One region of the Stenotrophomonas sp. 3(2025) genome, then DNA from elsewhere that is predicted to be linked to it. Evidence: riboswitches for the same ligand, from Rfam matches in the RefSeq annotation. Region 1 holds a riboswitch; the other holds the start of a gene.

Region 1 (5,599 bases):
ATGCTGGTGCTCGGGTACCGGCGCTCGAACCGCAACATGCTGCTGTGCGCCGGCGTGCTGCTGCTGGCCTTCAATGGCGTTGAAGAATTCGCCAACGGATTTGCGGAAGGCTATGCCGGCTCCAGCGCACGTACGCTGTAGCCACACCATGTCTTCTGCAGTGCTGCGCGACCGGCACACGCTGGGCAACGCCCGGCGCTACCGGTTCTTCTTCGGCAGCGCGCGTACGTAGGAGGACTTACCGTCCTTCTTCAGTTCGAACAAACCGATCGCCGCCAGCAGATCGCTGAGTTTGCCGTAACCGTAGTTGCGCGGATCGAACGAGGCCTGGTTGCCGATCTGGCTGCCGACCGGACCCAGGTGTGACCAGCCATCCTCGCCTTCTGCCGAGGACACCGCACGGCGCAGCATCTTCACCAGACGCGTGTCGCTGCGCATTTCCGCCCCGCTCTTGCGTGGGCGCGCATCATCGCTGGTGGCCTGCTCGCTGGGCGCCTGTCCGTTCGATGATTGTTCGTTCGCTGCCTGCTCCACATCCTGCACGCTGGCGTGGGTCTGGCCCAACGCTTCGAGGTAGGTGAACTTCGAGCACGCGTTGACGAAGGGTTCGGGCGTTTTCTTTTCGCCGAAGCCATACACCTTCACGCCATCGGTCAGCAGGCGCATCACCATCGGAGTGAAGTCGGCATCGCTGGACACGATTGCGAAGCCATCCAGGTTGCGCGCATACAGCAGATCCATCGCGTCGATCACCATCGCCATGTCCGACGCGTTCTTGCCCTTGCTGTAGGCGAACTGCTGGATCGGGCGGATCGCATACTCGTGCAGCACCGCCTCCCAGCCCTTCAGTCGTGGGCTCTTCCAGTTGCCGTAGGCACGGCGGACGTTGGCCACACCGTAGCGCGCGACCTCGGCCAGGACTTCGTCGATCTTCGAGGCCGGTGCATTGTCGGCGTCGATCAACAGGGCGATGCGCTTTTCCGGTTCGCTCATGAACTCCTCACGGGCAGTTGCCTGAACCCGAGTATCGCCGATCCCGATGCACGCTGACGTGACAAGGAGCGGCCGTGCGAAGATGCCAGGCACTTCCCCCATGCCCCCCTGGAGTGAGTCGATGAGTCGTGATCGCGTCCCCCACCTGGTCGTAGTCGGCGGCGGTTTCGCCGGCCTGTGGGCCACCCGTGCGCTGGCCCGCGAACGCATACGCATCACCCTGGTCGACCGTCGCAACCACCACCTGTTCCAGCCGCTGCTTTACCAGGTGGCCACCGCCGGGCTGTCCGCTCCGGATATCGCCGCACCGCTGCGCCACATCCTCGGCCACCAGCGCAACGTGGAGGTGCGGCTGGGTGAAGTGGTGGCCATCGACAAGCAGGCCCGCCAGATACGCATGGCCGATGGCAGCACGCTGGACTACGACAGCCTGCTGCTGGCCACCGGTGCCACCCACGCCTACTTCGGTCACGACGAATGGGCCGACGATGCACCCGGCCTGAAGACGCTCGACGATGCCATCGCCCTGCGGCGCAAACTGCTGCTGGCGTTCGAACGCGCCGAAGCCGAACCGGACCCGGAAAAGAAGGCGGCATGGCTGAGCTTTGCCGTGGTGGGCGGTGGGCCGACCGGCGTCGAGCTGGCCGGCACCCTCGCGGAAATCGCCCGGCATACGCTGCGCAATGAATTCCGCCACATCGATCCGGCCAGCGCCAAGGTACGGCTGGTCGAGGCCGGTCCGCGCGTGTTGTCCACCTTCCCCGAAGTGCTTTCGCTGAAGGCACGCCGGCAGCTGGAAAAACTGGGCGTGGAAGTGATGACCGGCACGCCGGTGAGCCACATTGATGGACAGGGCTTCAAGCTGGGCGACCAGTTCGTGCCCGCGCGTACCGTGGTCTGGGCCGCCGGCGTGGCCGCCTCACCGTTGGCGCGCACCCTGGACGTGCCGCTGGACCGCGCCGGTCGCGTGCAGGTGCAGCCCGACCTGACCCTGCCTGGTCATCCGGAACTGTTCGTGGCCGGCGACCTTGCTGCGCTGAACCAGGCCAACGGCAAACCGGTACCGGGCGTTGCGCCTGCCGCCAAGCAGATGGGCAAGTACGTGGCGGACGTGATCCGCGCGCGCCTGCATGGCAAGGCAGCACCCGGGCCGTTCAAGTACGCCGACTTCGGCAACCTGGCCACCATCGGCCGCATGGCCGCGATCGTGCACCTGGGCAAGTTGCAGCTGTCCGGCGTGCTGGCCTGGTGGTTCTGGCTGGCCGCGCACGTGTTCTTCCTGATCGGGTTCCGCAACCGCGTCGTGGTGCTGTTGAACTGGGCGGTGGCGTACTGGAGCTACCAGCGCAGCGCGCGGATCATCTTCGGCGATGACCGCGAAGACCGGCGGCCGAAGCGGTAGGGTCCACACCATGCGTGGATGAATTTCTGTGCAGGTTGCATGGAGCGCAGCCACGCAGGGCGTGGCTCTACTTCGGCTTCGGGTACCACAGCGCGTTGACGATGACCCAGCGCTGCTCGAAGCGGCCCATGTGGAAGTAGTCGACGAACCACGGGGTTTCCAGCCGCACCGATGCGACGTTGCCGGTCACGTCCAACACCGTGCAGCGGCGATCCCATTGATCCTTCGGGGTCTTCAACGCGCCCTGCTTGGTCAACGCAACCAGCTCTTCCTTCGACATCCGGCGCAGGCCCAGGCGCTCGTCCGGTGTATCACCGAGCACCGCACGTTTGGCCAGGTCCGGATGCAGGGAACGGGCGACGCGCTGCGGGTCGGCCTCCAGCTGGCCATCCACGTAGTCGTGGCAGGTGGCTTCGATGGCTGCGATCGTGGCGGCGTCGGCGACAGGGCTTGTCGCCGCAGCGACAGCGAACAACAGGGCAAGCGTGGACATCCGGGTCTCCAGCGCTGAGGGCTGGGCGATCATGGCATGGCCGGATGCGCCCGATCTACGCATGCCGTGGATCTACTGCAACAGCCAGGCCAGCTTGCGTTCGCGCGGCTGCCGCTTGAGCTCCCATTCGGCACGTGAGGCCGCTGCCCGGTCTGGGTACTCACGCACCGCCAGGACCCGCAGTGGCGGCCGCGACCGGGTGTAGCGGGCCCCCTTGCCGGCCTGGTGGGCAGCAAAGCGGGCCGGCACGTCGGTGCTGATGCCGGCGTAATAGCTGCCGTCGCGGCATTCGAGCAGGTACAGGAACCACGGGCGGGAAGGCGAAACCATGGCCGGATTATGCCGTGCTGCACTGCAGCGGATATACTGCCGCCCGAATGCAGGAGAGAGGCGCCGCGCTGGCGCCCGCCGAAGGCGCAGGCTCCCATGATCGCTCAGGCCGGTGGGCTGGAATCCCACCAACCATGCATTCGACTCGCCGAGCTGGAGAGAGGTCACCGGGCACGCCCGGGACGATCCGCCGAAGGGGCACGCGGCTCACGCCGCTGAACTCTCAGGCAAAAGGACAGCGGGAGCGGCACCGGTCATCGTCATCCCGTCATTGCGCAGGCAGTGGCGGTATGTGCGCATGGCCGGCCCCACCGCGCCCGGAGCCTGTCCCATGCTGCTGTCCATCATCTACCTGATCGCCATTTCCGCCGAAGCCATGACCGGTGCCCTGTCTGCCGGCCGCCGCCGCATGGACCTGTTCGGCGTGGTCATGATCGCCTGTGTCACCGCCCTCGGCGGCGGCTCGCTGCGCGACATCCTGCTTGGCCACTATCCGCTGGGCTGGGTGAAACACCCCGAGTACCTCGGCTTCACCGTGTGCGCGGCGCTGATCGCCACCTGGGTGGCGCGCTGGATGCACCACTTCCGCCGTACCTTCCTGGTGCTCGATGGCCTGGGCCTGATCGCCTTCACCCTGATCGGCTGCTCGATCGCGCGCGAGGCCGGCCATGCACTGCCGATCGTGCTGATCGCCGGCATGCTCACCGGCGCGTTCGGCGGCGTGCTGCGCGACATCCTCTGCAACGAGGTGCCGTTGATCTTCCAGAAGGAGCTGTACGCGATCATCTCGCTGCTGACCGGTGCGGTGTATCTGCTGTTGCTGCACTGGGGCGTGGCCGATGCCACGGCGATCCTGTGCTGCCTGGGCGGTGGTTTCGCCGTGCGTCTGCTGGCCATCCACTACCGCTGGGAAATGCCGAAGTTCGTGTACCACGACGAAGTGCATTGAGCGCTGACGTTCGCCGGGTTTCACACCACCCCGGCGATGTACCTGGCGCTGGCAAGAGTGCGCAGCGCCAGGCGCATCGCCGGTGCAGACGGGCCGGTCTCCAACTCCGACCGGCCCTGATCGCGGCCGCACCCCCGCAGGCGCTGGCCGCCATCCACACACGTGCCGCACTCAAGCGGCTTCGGACACCTTCACCTCACGGCGGGCGCGCACGGCAGCGGCAAGCCGCTCCAGCACCTGCACGGTGGTGTCCCAATCAATGCAGCCATCGGTGATGCTCTGGCCGTAGACCAGCGGCTGGCCCTCCACCAGTTCCTGGCGACCGCCGACCAGGTGGCTTTCGACCATCACACCGACGATGCGCTGCTCGCCGTCTTCCAGCTGGGTGGCGATGTCTTCGATCACCTTCGGCTGGTTTTCGTGGTTCTTCAGGCTGTTGGCGTGGCTGGCATCGATCATCAGGCGCGTCGGCAGCTTGGCCTTGGCCAGCGCCTGGCAGGCATCGGCCACGCTGGCCGCATCGTAGTTCGGCTGCTTGCCACCACGCAGGATCACATGGCAGTCGGGGTTGCCGGTGGTGGAGACGATGGCGGTGCCGCCCTGCTTGGTGACCGACAGGAAGTGATGCGGATTGGAGGCCGCGCCCACGGCATCGGCGGCGATCTTGACGTTGCCGTCGGTGCCGTTCTTGAAGCCGACCGGGCACGACAGCCCCGACGCAAGTTCACGATGCACCTGGCTTTCGGTGGTGCGTGCGCCGATCGCGCCCCATGCCACCAGGTCGGCGATGTACTGCGGCGAGATCACGTCGAGGAACTCGACGCCAGCCGGCAGGCCCAGCTTGTTGATGTCGCGCAGCAGGCCACGGGCGATGCGCAGGCCCTTGTCGATCTTGAAGCTGCCGTCCAGGTCCGGATCGTTGATCAGGCCCTTCCAGCCCACCGTGGTGCGCGGCTTCTCGAAGTACACGCGCATGACGATTTCCAGCTCGCCGGCCAGCGCATCGCGCATCGGCTTCAGGCGCTGTGCGTACTCGATGGCGGCTTTCGGGTCGTGGATCGAGCACGGCCCGACCACCACCGCCAGGCGGTCGTCGCGGCCGTGCAGGATCTGGTGCAGGGCGGCGCGCGAAGCGCTGACGGTGTCGGAGGCTTCGTCATCGCAGGGCAGCATCGCCAGCAGCTGGGCAGGCGGTGTCAGCGGTTCGATGGTGCGGATACGCAGGTCGTCGGTGTGCGGGGGCATGGTGAGGGGTCTCTACGGAAGGTGGGGGTCCGCAGCGTGGCGACATGAAAAAAGCCGCCAGGTTCGCTGGCGGCTTTCGGGAATGCGTCTGAAGCTTTCTTCAGGGTGAGCGCAATCCTTCCTCCGCCGGGGGCTTCGGAAAGTAATACCAATAAAAGCTGGCGTGGGTTGCGTTCATGGGATCTAT
Region 2 (5,599 bases), on a different contig from region 1:
GCTGCACATCCGCCGTGCCATCCTGATCGGGTGGGCCATCACCGGCCCGACGATCGGGAGCACCGCATGCTGCGCAGCCGTCCCTTCCTGATGTTCACCGGCCAGGCCGAAGCGGCGCTGGCCCTGTATGCCGAAGCCTTCGCCGAATTCCGCCTGCTGGCCCTGCAGCGCCACCCGGACGGAGCGGTTGCGGGCGTGCCCGGGCAGGTTCGCCAGGCCATTTTCCTGCTCGGCGGCACCCACTACCTGTGCTTTGACAGCCTGGATGTGCACGACTTCACCTTCACGCCCTCGATGTCGCTGTTCGTCGAGTGTTCCGGCGCCGAATCATTCGAGCGTGCCGCGCGCGTGCTGGGTGACGGCGGGCACTGGCTGATGCCGGTGGGCGAGCAGGATTTCAGCAGCCGCTACGGCTGGGTGCAGGACCGCTTCGGCGTGTCGTGGCAGTTGAGCCTGGGACAGATGCCCGACCCATGATGCGTTCTGCCGCTGTGCTCGCCGGGCATGGCCCGGCGCTACCGGAAAACAAGAACGGCCCGCTTGCGCGGGCCGTTCTCATTTCCGATGCCGCGATGGCTTACGCCTCGACTTCGTCATCCTTGTAGGCATCGACCGGGATGCAGGCACACATCACGTTCTTGTCGCCGTACACGTTGTCGACGCGGGCCACCGGCGGCCAGTACTTCTGCAGCTTCAGGCTCGGCAGCGGGAAGGCGGCCAGCTCGCGCGGGTAGGCGTGGGTCCACTCGCTGGCGGTCACGGCCGTGGCCGTGTGTGGAGCATTCTTCAGCGGGTTGTCCTCGCGGTCCAGGCGGCCGTCTTCGATCGCGGTGATCTCTTCGCGGATCTGGATCATCGCGTCGATGAAGCGGTCCAGCTCGTGCAGCGATTCGCTTTCGGTCGGTTCGACCATCAGCGTGCCGGCCACCGGGAAGCTCAGGGTCGGGGCATGGAAGCCGAAGTCGATCAGGCGCTTGGCCACGTCTTCGGCACCGATGCCGCTGGCCTTCTCCAGCGGACGCACGTCCAGGATGCACTCGTGCGCGACCAGGCCGTTGCGACCGGTGTACAGGGTCTTGAAGTGCGGGGCCAGGCGCTTGGCGATGTAGTTGGCGTTGAGCTGGGCGACCTGGGTGGCCTTGCGCAGGCCCTCGGTGCCCATCATCGCGATGTACATCCAGCTGATCGGCAGGATCGAGGCGCTGCCGAAGCTGGCGGCGCTGACCATGCCGACCGGACCGTTGTCACCCAGCTTGCCCGGCAGGAACGGGGCAAGGTGCGACTTGACCGCACACGGGCCAACGCCCGGGCCGCCGCCGCCGTGCGGGATGCAGAAGGTCTTGTGCAGGTTCAGGTGCGAAACGTCCGAACCCCACTTGCCCGGCTTGGCCACGCCGACCAGGGCGTTCATGTTGGCGCCGTCGGTGTACACCTGGCCGCCATGCTTGTGGATGATCTCGCAGATCTCCACCACCTCTTCCTCGAACACGCCGTGCGTGGACGGGTAGGTCATCATGATCGCGGCCAGGCGGTCGCTGTACTTCTCGGCGTTGAGGCGGATGTCTTCAACGTCGACGTTGCCGTTGGCATCGGTCTTGGTGACCACGACCTTCATGCCGCACATCTGCGCCGAGGCCGGGTTGGTGCCATGCGCCGAATCCGGGATCAGGCAGATGTCACGGTGATCTTCGCCACGCGAGCGGTGGTAGGCGCGGATCGCCAGCAGGCCGGCGTATTCGCCCTGCGCACCGGAGTTCGGCTGCAGGCTGACGGCGTCGTAGCCGGTGCACTCGACCAGCATCGCTTCCAGCGAATCGATCAGTTCCTTGTAGCCCAGCGCCTGCTCGGCCGGCACCAGCGGGTGGATCTGCGAGAACTCCGGCCAGGTCACCGGGATCATTTCGGCGGTGGCGTTGAGCTTCATGGTGCACGAGCCCAGCGGGATCATCGTGCGGTCCATCGCCAGGTCCTTGTCGGCCAGCGAACGCAGGTAGCGCAGCAGTTCGTGCTCGCTGTGGTGGGTGTTGAACACCGGGTGGGTCAGGAACGCGGATTGGCGCAGCAGACCGGCCGGCAGCGCATCGGCGGTGCTGGCATCGAGCGCGTCCACATCAACGGTGGCACCGAACAGCGCGCCTACGGCGACGATGTCGGCGCGGGTGGCGGTCTCGTCCAGGCTGATGCCGACCGAACTGCTGTCGATCGCACGCAGGTTGTAGCCGGCGGCACGGGCCTTGGCATGGATCGCGTCGGCGTCGACACCGGTGACGTGCAGCGTGTCGAAGAAGTCGGCACCGACCTGCACACCGGCAGTGCGCAGCGCGCTGGCCAGGATGGCGGCCAGGCGATGGGTGCGGCGGGCGATGCGGGTCAGGCCTTCCGGGCCGTGGTAGACGGCATACATCGAGGCCATCACCGCCAGCAGCACCTGTGCGGTGCAGATGTTGGAGGTGGCCTTCTCGCGGCGGATGTGCTGTTCGCGGGTCTGCAGGGTCAGGCGGTAGGCCGGGTTGCCCTGTGCGTCGATCGAGACGCCGATCAGGCGGCCCGGCATCGAACGCTTGTAGGCGTCACGGCAGGCCATGAACGCCGCATGCGGGCCACCGAAGCCGAACGGCACGCCGAAACGCTGGCTGTTGCCGACCACGATGTCCGCACCCCATTCGCCCGGGGCGGCCAGCAGGGTCAGTGCCAGCAGGTCGGTGGCCACGGCCACCAGGCCGCCGCGCGCGTGCACGGCATCGACCAGCGCCTTGTAGTCGCCCACCTGGCCGAAGGTGTCCGGGTACTGCAGCAGCAGGCCGAAGGCTTCTGCTTCCAGCGCTTCGGCCGGGGTGCCCACGCGCAGCACGATGCCCATGGGCTCGGCGCGGGTGCGCAGCAGTTCCAGCGTCTGCGGGTGCACGGCGTCGTGCACGAAGAAGGTGTCCGACTTCGACTTGGCCGAGCGCTTGGCCAGGGTCATCGCTTCAGCGGCGGCCGTGGCTTCGTCCAGCAGCGAGGCGTTGGCGATTTCCATGCCGGTCAGGTCGGCACACAGGGTCTGGAAGTTGATCAGCGCTTCCATGCGGCCCTGCGAGATTTCCGCCTGGTACGGGGTGTAGGCGGTGTACCAGGCCGGGTTTTCCAGGATGTTGCGCAGGATCACGTTCGGCGTGTGGGTACCGTAGTAGCCCTGGCCGATGAAGCTGCGCAGCACGGTGTTCTTGTCGGCGATCGCGCGGATCTTCGCCAGCGCCTGCACTTCGGTGATCGACTCCGGCAGCGCCAGCGGTGCCGGCGACTTGATCTTGGCCGGCACGATGGCATCGGTCATCGCATCCAGCGAGGCGTGGCCGATGACGCCGAGCATCTGCGCGATCTCGGCATCGTTGGGGCCGATGTGGCGCTCGACGAACGCCGAATGGTGCTCGAGCTCACGCAGGGAAGGGGTGTTCTGGGACATGGCGAAGGATCCGTCAGGAAAGGGCACACGCACGGGCACAAGCCGCCGGTCGGCGGTCTGCGGGCGCCCCTCTGTCCTTTTGCCTGAGAGTTTAAAAGCGCGGAAAACCGCAGCTTCGTGCCCCTTCGGCGCCGGATCGAACCGGTCTCTCCAGAGTTCTGTTACGGGTGGTATCGGGCCTGAGCGATTACGGGCGTTGCGCCTTCGGCAGCGGTGACCTGCTTCTCCCACCGTGTTGCCCGCCGATTATAGCTCGTTGCCGGCGCCTGACGGTGGCCCGGGCTGGCCTCACGGGGCTGAATGGCCGATGGCCCGGGCGTGCGTTCTGTGCATCCTTGCATGGCATCGCGCGCATTCCCCACCTATGATGGTGGGATTCTCGTATTCATCTGGCGCCGTCCCTGCTGCAGGGGATCGGCGCCCGCCGTGCGTGTCATGCATGGCCCTGCCGGACGCTTGCCCGATGACCGCCGCCGTTGCTCCTTCCACCCGCCGCATGGCCCTGTTGCTCGCTGGCCTGGCCATGTTCGGTCCGTTCTCGATCGACACCATCTTTCCCGCGTTTCCGCAGCTGGCCCAGCGCCTGGCGGTGGACGAAGTGGCGGTGCAGCAGACCATCAGCGTCTACCTGCTGTTCTACGGCCTGATGAGCCTGGCCCATGGCCCGCTGTCCGATGCGTGGGGACGCAAGCGGGTGATCCTCGGCGGTCTGGTGATCTTCGTCGGCGCCTCGGTGGGCTGTGCGTTGTCTACCGACCTGACCACGCTGCTGGCGTTCCGCGCACTGCAGGGCCTGTCCGCCGGCGTGGGCATGATCGTTGGCCGCGCGGTGATCCGCGATCTGTACCACGGCCACGACGCGCAGCGGCTGATGAGCCAGGTGTCGATGCTGTTCGGTATCGCCCCGGCCATCGCGCCGATCATCGGTGGCTGGATCCTGCTCAGCGGTGCCGGCTGGCCGCTGATCTTCTGGTTCCTGGTGGTGTTCGCGCTGGTGCTGCTGGCGGCCACCGCGCGCTTCCTGCCGGAAACCCATCCGGTGCAGGCGCGGATCGCCCTGTCGCCACGCACGTTGCTGCGCGATTACGTGCGCATCGGCTTCAACCCGCGGTTCCTGCGCCTGGCCCTGGCCGGCAGCATCGGGTTCGGCGGCATCTTCCTGTACATCTCCTCGGCGCCGGCCATCGTGATGCAGCACCTGCATCTGGGTGAAGGTGGCTTTGCGTGGTTGTTCATTCCCACCATTGGCGGCATGACCACCGGTTCGTTCCTGTCCGGGCGCATGGCCGGGCACAGCACACCGACCCGACAGGTCGCGCTCGGTTTCAGCCTGTGTGCGGTCTCTGCCGTGCTGAACATCGGCTACGTCACCCTGGCGCCGCAGTTCGCGCTGCCGTGGGCGGTGATGCCGATCTTCCTTGGCGGCATGGGCATGGCGCTGATCTTCCCGATCCTGGCGCTGGCGGTGCTGGACATGTATCCGCTGCAGCGCGGCCTGGCGTCGTCGCTGCAGGCGTTCGTGCAGCTGATGATCAGCACCGTGGTGGCCGGCGTGGTATCGCCGCTGCTGCACAACAACCCGCTGCACCTGGCACTGGGACAGGCGGGCTTCTTCGCGGCCGGCTTCGTGTTCTGGTACTGGGAGCACCAGCGCGAGCGCGCATCAGAGGCAGCCAGCACGGCGCATTGAGCGTCGTGCAGGGGTAGGGCGCGTCATCACGCGCGGATCCGTTGCGGCGCTGCGGCCAGGGATTAGGCTGGGGTTTCCAGCGAGCCGGTTCGTGGGTGCACGACAGCCAGCCATTCCGATGTCGTCGCATGAGGTACCCGCATGGCTGCGCAGCAGACCTACCGCCTGTTCGAGGTGGCGCTGAAGGAGCGCCGCGTTCTTTCTCCTTCCCTGGACCGCATGGTGTTCACCGGCGCCGACGTGGCGCACATGAAGACCGAAGGCCCGGACCAGCGTATCAAGGTGTTTTTCCCTTTGCCCGGCCAGGACGCGCCGGACGTGCCCAGCGGCGAAGACTGGTATGACCGTTACCGGGCACTGCCCGATGAGGCGCGGCCGCCGATGCGCACCTTTACTCTCCGCCAGCTGCGTGCCGGCGAGTGCGAGGTCGACGTCGACTTCGTGCTGCATGGCCAGACCGGACC

What was found. Region 1 has a riboswitch for glycine ahead of ACUXVE_RS11125 (trimeric intracellular cation channel family protein). Riboswitches for the same ligand answer to the same signal wherever they lie in the genome.
Region 2: another riboswitch for glycine. It lies ahead of gcvP (aminomethyl-transferring glycine dehydrogenase); the one in region 1 lies ahead of ACUXVE_RS11125 (trimeric intracellular cation channel family protein).

The regions. Positions count from the first base shown of each region.
Region 1 covers NZ_JBQOIF010000012.1:60,151-65,749, forward strand. The annotation lists gene ACUXVE_RS11100 (hypothetical protein) at 1-141, shown strand, start outside; gene ACUXVE_RS11105 (NYN domain-containing protein) at 199-993, opposite strand; gene ACUXVE_RS11110 (NAD(P)/FAD-dependent oxidoreductase) at 1,115-2,395, shown strand; gene ACUXVE_RS11115 (nuclear transport factor 2 family protein) at 2,463-2,888, opposite strand; gene ACUXVE_RS11120 (GIY-YIG nuclease family protein) at 2,961-3,218, opposite strand; glycine riboswitch at 3,259-3,348, shown strand; glycine riboswitch at 3,362-3,465, shown strand; gene ACUXVE_RS11125 (trimeric intracellular cation channel family protein) at 3,550-4,167, shown strand; gene ACUXVE_RS11130 (3-deoxy-7-phosphoheptulonate synthase) at 4,339-5,412, opposite strand.
Region 2 covers NZ_JBQOIF010000013.1:95,915-101,513, forward strand. The annotation lists gene ACUXVE_RS11815 (VOC family protein) at 67-477, shown strand; gene gcvP (aminomethyl-transferring glycine dehydrogenase) at 578-3,445, opposite strand; glycine riboswitch at 3,507-3,609, opposite strand; gene ACUXVE_RS11825 (multidrug effflux MFS transporter) at 3,909-5,135, shown strand; gene ACUXVE_RS11830 (siderophore-interacting protein) at 5,277-5,599, shown strand, end outside.